One region of the Parasphingomonas puruogangriensis genome, then DNA from elsewhere that is predicted to be linked to it. Evidence: predicted binding sites of a transcription regulator. Region 1 holds the regulator's gene; each other region holds the start of a gene.
What was found. The regulator LexA, encoded in region 1, represses DNA repair genes until DNA is damaged. The targets are predictions, from matches to a motif close to GTTCCNCNCTTGTTCT.
Positions count from the first base shown of each region.

Region 2: a site for LexA is predicted at 850-865, ahead of radA (DNA repair protein RadA). Genes of this name have one in related genera too.
Region 3: a site for LexA is predicted at 671-686, ahead of U1739_RS03285 (formate--tetrahydrofolate ligase). Genes of this name have one in related genera too.
Region 4: a site for LexA is predicted at 1,022-1,037, ahead of U1739_RS18755 (ImuA family protein). Genes of this name have one in related genera too.

Region 1 covers NZ_JAXOJI010000001.1:839,297-841,495, reverse strand. The annotation lists gene U1739_RS04195 (ComEC/Rec2 family competence protein) at 1-490, shown strand, start outside; gene lexA (transcriptional repressor LexA) at 664-1,338, opposite strand; gene U1739_RS04185 (molybdopterin molybdotransferase MoeA) at 1,393-2,199, opposite strand, start outside.
Region 2 covers NZ_JAXOJI010000001.1:316,300-318,498, forward strand. The annotation lists gene U1739_RS01565 (glutathione S-transferase family protein) at 1-293, shown strand, start outside; gene U1739_RS01570 (endonuclease domain-containing protein) at 331-756, opposite strand; gene radA (DNA repair protein RadA) at 886-2,199, shown strand, end outside.
Region 3 covers NZ_JAXOJI010000001.1:640,995-643,193, forward strand. The annotation lists gene U1739_RS03280 (DNA recombination protein RmuC) at 1-559, opposite strand, end outside; gene U1739_RS03285 (formate--tetrahydrofolate ligase) at 759-2,199, shown strand, end outside.
Region 4 covers NZ_JAXOJI010000009.1:110,664-112,862, forward strand. The annotation lists gene U1739_RS18745 (ATP-dependent DNA ligase) at 1-399, shown strand, start outside; gene U1739_RS18750 (hypothetical protein) at 430-687, opposite strand; gene U1739_RS18755 (ImuA family protein) at 1,069-1,800, shown strand; gene U1739_RS18760 (DUF6504 family protein) at 1,721-2,199, shown strand, end outside.

The DNA.
Region 1 (2,199 bases):
GCGCACGGCGGGTGGGGGGCTGGCGATGCTGCGCGATCGGGTGGGGGATTATACCGCGGACATGCTGGCGGAGAATGGCGGGGTGGATGGCACGCCGCTGCTGCTGGCGGATCAGCCGGAGGCGCGGTGCACGCGCGATCTGTGTTTGACCGAGCGGGTCGCCGGCGGGCGCACGTGGCGGATCCTGGCGACGCGCAGTGCGTATCTGGTGCCGGTGCGGGAGTTGATCGCGGCGTGCCGAGAGGCGGATATCGTGGTCAGCGAGCGGCGGCTGCCGCGGGGGTGTGCGCCGCGCTGGTTGCGGCTGGACCGGGCGACGCTGGCAAAGACTGGGGGGGTGGCGATCGCGTTGGCGGAGGGGCTGGTAAGGACGGTGCGGGTGGCGGGGGATCGGCATCCTTGGCGGGTGGCTGCCATGCCCCGATCGACCGCTGACATCACAACACGCTACCGATCACGCGCTTCCCCGGCGAAGGCCGGGGCCCAGTAGTAGAGCAGAAGGTAACTGGCGCTATGCGCGATCACGTCCGCCTCCCGACTGGGCCCCGGCCTTCGCCGGGGAAGCGACTAAATAGGGAAGCGACTAAAATAGGGAGCGAAAAAAATAGGGAAGCGGTGAACGGGTAGCGCAAAATTGGAAGGTCAGGCTTAGGTGAGGGCCAATCAGTCGTAGCGGCGCAGCAATCCGGCAAGCTTGCCCTGCACGCGGACCTGCTGCGGCGCGTAACGCTGCGGGTCATAGGCGCGGTTGGCCGGATCGAGCCGGACCATGGCGCCTTCGCGGCGGAAATATTTCAGCGTCGCTTCGGTATCCTCGATCAGCGCGACGACGATCTCGCCGTCGCGCGCGACATCCTGACGGCGGATCAGCGCGTAATCGCCGTCGAGAATGCCGGCATCGACCATCGAATCGCCCGACACTTCGAGGGCATAATGATCGCCCTTGCCGAGCAAGGCGGCCGGCACCGACAGCATCGCGCTGCTTTCGAACGCCTCGATCGGCACGCCCGCGGCGATCCGCCCATGCAATGGGATCTCGATCACGTCATTGGCCGGCTGCGGCAGCGAATGTTGAGAAAGTTGAGGCGCTGGAGCTTTTTTGGTGAGCTTCACCACCTCGCCGCGCTCGGGCATCTTGAGGATCTCGAGCGCACGCGCACGATTGGGCAGGCGGCGGATGAAGCCGCGTTCCTCGAGCGCGCTGATCAGGCGGTGCACGCCCGACTTGGACTTGAGGTCGAGCGCGTCCTTCATTTCCTCGAACGAGGGTGACACGCCGGTTTCCTCCAGGCGATCACTGATGAAGCAGATAAGCTCGTGCTGCTTGCGCGTTAGCATTGCGTTCCTCCGTCAGAACAGACGCGGAACCAATATGGAACAACCACGCCCAAGTCAAGCGAGGATGAGGATTTCCGCCGAGTCGCCGATTTGGGCGGCCGGCGCATGTGGCGGGCGCACGATCAGGCAGGTGGCGCGGGCCAAGGTGCGCAGCATCGAACTGTCCTGGATGGTCGAGGCAAAGGCTTTGTCATCACGCAGTTCGCCACGCAGATAATCGGTGCGGTGATCGTTGGCCGGGAGCGGCTCGCCGAGCGGGGCGGCGATCGTGACGGGGAACGGATCGCGCGCGCCGGACATGGTGGCGATCAGCGGCAGCAGGAAGAGTTGCGCGGTAACGAAGGCGGAGACCGGGTTGCCGGGCAGGCCGAGCACCACTGCGTGGCCAAGCTGGCCGGCCATCATCGGCTTGCCTGGTCGCAGTGCGATCTTCCAGAAATCGAGTGTGCCGCCAGCGGCCTTGAGCGCGGGACGGACGAGATCGTGATCCCCGACCGAGGCGCCGCCGGTGGTGACGAGAATGTCGGCGTCAACCTCGGCAAAGGCGGCGGTCATCGTGGCAAGGTCGTCGGGGATGATGCCGAGATCGATCAGCTCGATCGGCAGGCCAGCAAGCATCGCCGCGAGCATCAGGCCGTTCGATTCGGGCAGCTGACCGGGCGTAAGATCCTGGCCTGCGGGGACCAGCTCGTCGCCGGTGGCGGCGATGGCGACGCGCAAGCGGCGCGCGACGGGGAGGGTGGCGTGGCCGCCGATCGCGGCCACGGCGAGCCGCGCGGGGGTAAGGCGCTCGCCCTTGGCCACGAGCACGTCGCCGGCGCTGAAATCGAGCCCGCGGAGGCGGACATTGCCGCCGTGGCG
Region 2 (2,199 bases), 520 kb from region 1:
AGTTCGCCGGCAAGGACTGGGAGGATAAACGGCCGCTCGGGCGCTATGTCGATGAGAGCAAGCGGCTGCTCGGCGTGATGGATGCGGTGCTCGCCGGAAAAAAATGGTTCTTGGGCGAGCATTATTCGCTCGCGGATATCTCGATGATCGGCTGGGTGCACAACCTCATCACTTTCTATGAGGCGCGCGAACTAGTCGGGTTCGAGGACTTTCCGAATGTTGGGGCGTGGCTGGAGCGTGGGCTGGTCCGGCCGGCGGTACAGAGGGGGTTGAGGATACCGGCGCGCGCGTAAGCTCGCTGCGCTCGCACCCACCCCTAGCCCCTCCCTTTCAGGGAGGGGAATCAGGTCGAGTGCGCGGCGCCCTTCTTCTCCCCTCCCTGGAAGGGAGGGGTTGGGGGTGGGTGCCGCCGAGGCACTCGGCGGTGACACGCAAGATATGCTCGGCGGCTCCCTGCGGATTCGCGAGGACCTCGGTGTTCCATAAGCGAATGACGCGCCAGCCTTGCGCTTCGAGATGGGTGGTGCGGTCAGCATCATAATCCGCTTGGTCGAGATGCTGGCTGCCGTCGAACTCGACCGCCAGCTTCGCTGTGCGGTTGGCGAGGTCGATGATGTAACGCTCGTCGATAGTGAGTTGCCGCGTGAAAGCCGGGCGATAGCGTGAAATCAATCGCCAGATGGCACGTTCGGCCGGTGTGGCCTCGCGGCGTAGTGCCCTCGCTCGGGACGTCATCCTTCTCGATACCCGTCGCATGGTGGCGAGCGTAGAACGGCGAACTGCGCTCGCCAACCCACCCCTAGCCCCTCCCTGTCAGGGAGGGGAAAGAGGCAAAGGCACCGTCGGGGTGTTCCCCTCCCGTTCCGTTTCTGCTAGGGCTCCACCATGGCCAAACCCCAGAAACGCTATGTCTGCCAATCGTGCGGTTCGGTGTCGCACCGATGGGCGGGGCAGTGCGCCGACTGTGCCGAGTGGAACACGCTGGTCGAGGAAGCGGGCGGCGGGAATGTCACGCCGTTTCAGGCCAAGCATAATCTGCAATCTGGCGGGCGCTCGTTCCAACTGGTCGGGCTGGATGCCGAGATCGCGTTGCCGGAACGCATGGCGAGCGGGATTGCCGAACTGGATCGTGCGCTGGGCGGCGGGTTCGTCGAAGGGTCTGCGACGCTGATCGGCGGCGATCCTGGGATCGGCAAATCGACCCTGTTGCTACAGGCGGCAGCGAAGATGGCGCTGGCGGGGCGATCGGTGGCCTATGTCTCGGGCGAGGAAGCGGCGGATCAGGTGCGCTTGCGCGCGCGGCGGCTCGGTCTGGGCAATGCGCCGGTGCAGCTCGCCGCGGCGACCTCCACGCGGGATATTTTGACTACGCTCGGCCAAGGCACGCCACCCGACCTGTTGGTGATCGATTCGATCCAGACGATGCATAGCGACCTGATCGAAGGCGCGCCGGGGACGGTGAGCCAGGTACGCGCCTCGGCGCAGGAATTGATCCGTTTCGCCAAGGAGCGTGGCACGGCCGTGGTGCTGGTCGGGCACGTCACCAAGGATGGCTCGATCGCCGGCCCGCGCGTGCTCGAACATATGGTCGATACCGTGTTGAGCTTCGAGGGCGAGCGTAGCCACCAGTACCGCATCCTGCGCGCGATCAAGAACCGCTTCGGCGGCACCGACGAGATTGGGGTGTTCGCCATGGTCGCCGAAGGGCTGGCCGAAATCGCCAATCCCTCGGCTTTGTTCCTGACGCAGCGCGACGAGGGCGTGACGGGAACGACCGTGTTCCCGGCGCTGGAGGGCACGCGGCCGGTGCTGGTCGAGATCCAGGCACTGGTCGTGCGGCTGGCCAGTGGCGCGACGCCCAGGCGCGCCGTGGTCGGGTGGGATTCGGGGCGCCTCGCCATGGTGCTGGCGGTGCTGGAGGCGCGCTGCGGCCTGAGCTTCTCGACCTCGGAAGTATATCTCAACATCGCCGGCGGATACCGCGTACAGGATCCGGCCGCGGACCTGGCGGTGGCGGCGGCGTTGGTCTCGGCACTGTCCGAACGACCGGTGCCGGTCGATGCAGTGGCGTTTGGCGAGATCGCCTTGTCGGGCGAGCTCCGGCCGGTGGCGCATGGCGCACTACGGCTCAAGGAAGCGGGAAAATTGGGTTTCGAGCGCGCGCTGGTGCCATCGGCATTGGTCGGCGAGAAGACTCCG
Region 3 (2,199 bases), 200 kb from region 1:
AGACCTTTTCCTGACCGATGCGCATTTGCTCGATCTGGCCCTTCAGTTCGCTGAACGCGCCTTTGCGCTCGCTCTCGACCTTCGAAACCGCTTCCTCATATTTGAGCAGTCGATCGCTGACCGGCTGGAGCATGGATTTGAGATTTTGCCCGGCGGTTTCCTCGGACTGTTTGAAGCGCTCTTCGGCACGCGTGAGAAACGCTTTCTGAGCCTCACCGAGCAACTTGCCAGCCACTTCGTTGAAGTGGCCCGTCATCGCCTCGCGCGAATTCTTAAATTCCTCCAGCCGCGCTTCGAACGCACTGGAATGCGCCTTGAGCGCGGCGTTCTCGGCGCGGAACGAGTCGCGCTCCTCACGGATCAGATCGAGCTGATCGCGCAGATAGGCAGCGGCCTTACCGCGTTCCTCGGCAGCGGCGAGTTCGGTGATCGCGCGCTTGAATTCCTCGGTCCGAGCATCGCGTTCGGCGCGGGCTTGGGCCGTGGGGCGGCTGCCGAGCAGCCAGCCCAGGGCAGCCCCGAGGATCACGGCGATCAGCGCGACGAGCAAAATTTCCATCACCGCGCCCCGCCGAAAGTAACGAAAGTAACACTACGTCCCCCTCGAAATCCCCCTCCCGCATGATCAGCATCGTAACTGGCGGCGATTTGGTTCGGGTAACGCATGCCGGGAACATAGATTGAACACTGCTTGTAGGACAGAGAGAAATCGCACACTTCGGCTTGCGGCCGCGTCGGGCGGGCTTAGGACGGTGCGCATGCTGACAGACATTGCCATCTCCCGCGCCGCCACGCTTCAGCCCATTGGGCAGATCGCCGCCAAGCTGAACATCCCGCCAGAAGCTGTTGAACCTTATGGGCATTTCAAGGCCAAGATCGATCTGGCGCGGGTCCCGGCGACGGGCAAACAGGGCAAATTGATCCTGGTCACCGCGATCAACCCGACGCCGGCGGGCGAAGGCAAGTCGACCACCTCGGTCGGGCTGGCCGATGCGCTAAACCTGATCGGACGCAACACCGTGCTGTGCCTGCGCGAACCTTCATTGGGCCCGTGCTTCGGTACCAAGGGCGGCGCGGCGGGCGGTGGTTATGCGCAGGTCGCGCCGATGGAGGATATCAACCTTCACTTCACCGGCGATTTCCACGCCATCACCAGCGCGCACAATCTGCTCGCGGCAATGATCGACAACCATGTCCATTGGGGCAATGCGCTGGATATCGACGTGCGGCGCATCGTGTGGCGGCGCGTGCTCGACATGAATGACCGGGCGCTCAGGGATATCGCACAGTCGCTGGGCGGGCCGGCTAATGGCTATCCGCGCGAAAGCGGGTTCGACATCACCGTCGCGTCGGAGGTTATGGCGATCCTCTGCCTAGCCGATGGGTTGGAGGATCTCGAGGCGCGGCTCGGGCGGATCGTGGTAGCCTATACGCGCGGCCAAGGATCAGAGGGGCGCCGGCCGGTGACGGCGCGCGATCTCAAGGCCGATGGTGCCATGGCAGTCCTGCTGGCGCAGGCGATCAAGCCGAACCTAGTGCAGACGCTGGAGGGCAATCCGGCGTTCGTCCATGGCGGGCCGTTCGCCAATATCGCGCACGGCTGCAATTCGGTGATCGCGACGCGCACCGCGCTGGCGCTGGGCGATTATGTCGTGACCGAAGCGGGGTTTGGCGCGGATCTGGGGGCGGAGAAGTTTTTTGACATCAAGTGCCGGCAATCGGGGCTGAAGCCGGCGGCGGCGGTGATCGTGGCGACGGTGCGGGCGCTGAAGATGAATGGCGGCGTGGCAAAGGGCGATCTGGGGCCGGCGGATGCCGCGGCGGTGCGGCGCGGTGGCGTCAATCTGGCGCGGCATATCGAGAATGTGCGCATGTTCGGCGGGCCGGTGGTGGTGGCGATCAATCGCTTCGATGGCGATAGCGACGAGGAGTTGGAGGTGATCCGCGAAATTGCTGCGGCGCAGGGCTCGGACGCCGTGCTATGCACGCATTGGGCCGACGGCGGCGCGGGCGCCGTGGCGCTGGCGGAGAAAGTCGCCGAGCTGTGCGATCACGGGAGCCCGCAATTCGCGCCGCTCTATGACGACGGTCTGTCGCTGTTCGAGAAGATCAACACTGTGGCGACGCGGATCTATCGTGCGGAGGAGGCGATCGCCGAGCCGTCAGTGCATGCGCAGCTCAAGCGCTGGGAGGAGGCCG
Region 4 (2,199 bases), on a different contig from region 1:
GGGTTCCGTTACGAGACCGGCGGTAACCAAGTGGGATCGCTGCTGCTCGGTCTCTACAATGACGACGGCAAGCTCGATCACGTGGGATTCACCTCGGCGATATCCAATGCGGAGCGATTTGAACTCACCGAAAGACTTGAGGGGCTAAAGGGTAGCGTCGGGTTCGACGGCAAGACTCCCGGCGGCCCGAGCCGCTGGAGCACGAACCGGTCCGCCGACTGGGTCCCGCTGCGACCGGAGCTCGTCGTCGAAGTGACCTACGACCAAGTGACGGAGAACCGGTTCCGCCATGGAACCAAGCTCGTGCGGTGGCGGCCTGACAAGGCGACCGCGCAGTGTCGGATGGAGCAGCTGGAGCACGAGGTCCGCCCCTCCGAGGTCACCAGGATTGTCGCATAGACGCCGCGCGCCAATGATCTCGAACGCGAATCAGAGCCCCGCCTTCTCCAGCGCCGCCGCCACCTCGGGGTCCATTGACCTGTCGCCTTTGGGCGTAAGGCGGTTCAGCACCGTCTGGACGCGCTTCTGAGCGACCTGCAGGGTCTTGTGCCGCACCTCTCGGGTCACGTTGGTTCGCCATGACGCTGCCTCGCCAAGCAGCGCAGACCATTTCGCCTCTTCCGCAGCAAGCACCGCCAAGGCGAGGCGCAACCCGTCGCGTTGGCCATGGGCGTAGTCGTCGGACATCGGAACCTCCATCGCTGGGCGTGCCTGGCCCTGGTCGTCTCCTACTCTGGCCGCTCGCAGTCGCCAACGAGCGCTGCGGGCAGGGCAGAACCAAGGTATTACGACGACGTCGAAAGCCCGAGGCCCCTGCCAGCAGCATTGGCTAGGACACCGGTGAGGCGGAACACTTGGGACGAACGACGAGCAGCTACCGCATCCGCGACCTCGTGCGGCTACGCTGGCCGACACGTGCTTGGCATAATTCTTTTCCGCATAGGAATGGCGGATTCCTCGCCGAGAGCGGCGTTCTGACGAACCAGAGGGCCCACGGGCCAATTGACTGCACCCGATGACGGGAACAAACACGGAACGAATCATCCGTTTCCGAGTCTGTTGAGCGTCATGCACCACGTCGCCGTCATAGCCGAACTGAAGGCCCGCATCGCCGAAATGGAGAGCGCGGGCGTACGCCACGCGGTCGTCCCGTTCGAGGTCGACTGCCTCGACGACCGGCTCCCCGGCGGCGGACTTGCCTCGGGCGCGCTGCACGAGGTCGCCGGCAGTCCGCGCCTGGCCGACGACGCCAGCGCCACGATCTTCCTCGCCGGCATCCTGGCTCGGATCGACGGGCCGGTGCTCTGGTGCCTGCGCTGGCGCGACCTGTTCGCGCCCGCGCTCCAGCTGGCGGGCCTGCACCCCGACCGGGTGATCTACGTCGAGGCCGGCAACGACGCGAACGTCCTGCTGGCGATGGAGGAGTGCCTTCGGTACCGCGGAATCGCCGGTGTGGTGGGCGAGGTCGGCAGATATTCGACGACGGCCTCCAAACGCCTGCAGCTGGCGGCCGAGAGCTCCGGCGTCAGCGCCTTCGTTTTTCGCCGCGCGTCCAGGCCCGACGCCGGCGCGGAGGGGACCGCCGCGGTCACGCGCTGGCGCATTGCCGCGGCACCCAGCGAGACGCTCGGCATACCGAGCCTGGCTCGGCCACGCTGGCACGTAGCGCTCGAACGCGTGCGGGGCGGTAACCCTTGCAACTGGATAGTGGAGGGATGCGATGCGCAGGGTCGTATCGGTCTATCTGCCGCACTGGTCGACCGACCGGCTGCGGCGGACGACCGCCAAGCCGCCGCATGACAGCGGCGGCGCCCCCGCCGCACCGCTCGTCACCGCGATCCCGGACCACGGACGGCGCGTCGTCGCCGCAGTAGACGCGAACGCCCGCACTCTCGGGATCAGGCCCGGCATGACCGTCACCAAGGCGCGGTTGTTCACGCAGGAACTCGACGTGGTCGACGCGGACCCCGACGCCGACGCTCAAGGGTTGCGACGCCTCTCGCTTTGGACCAGCCAGCGCTACTCCCCGATCGTCGCGCCCGATCCACCGGATGGCCTGTGGCTGGACGTGACCGGCTGCACGGCGCAGTTTGGCAACGAACGAGCTATGGTCAAGGACCTGCATCGCCGTATCGCGGCGTTCGGCCTCTCGGTGCAGATCGCCATTGCCGATACCGCCGGTTGCGCGCATGCGGTCGC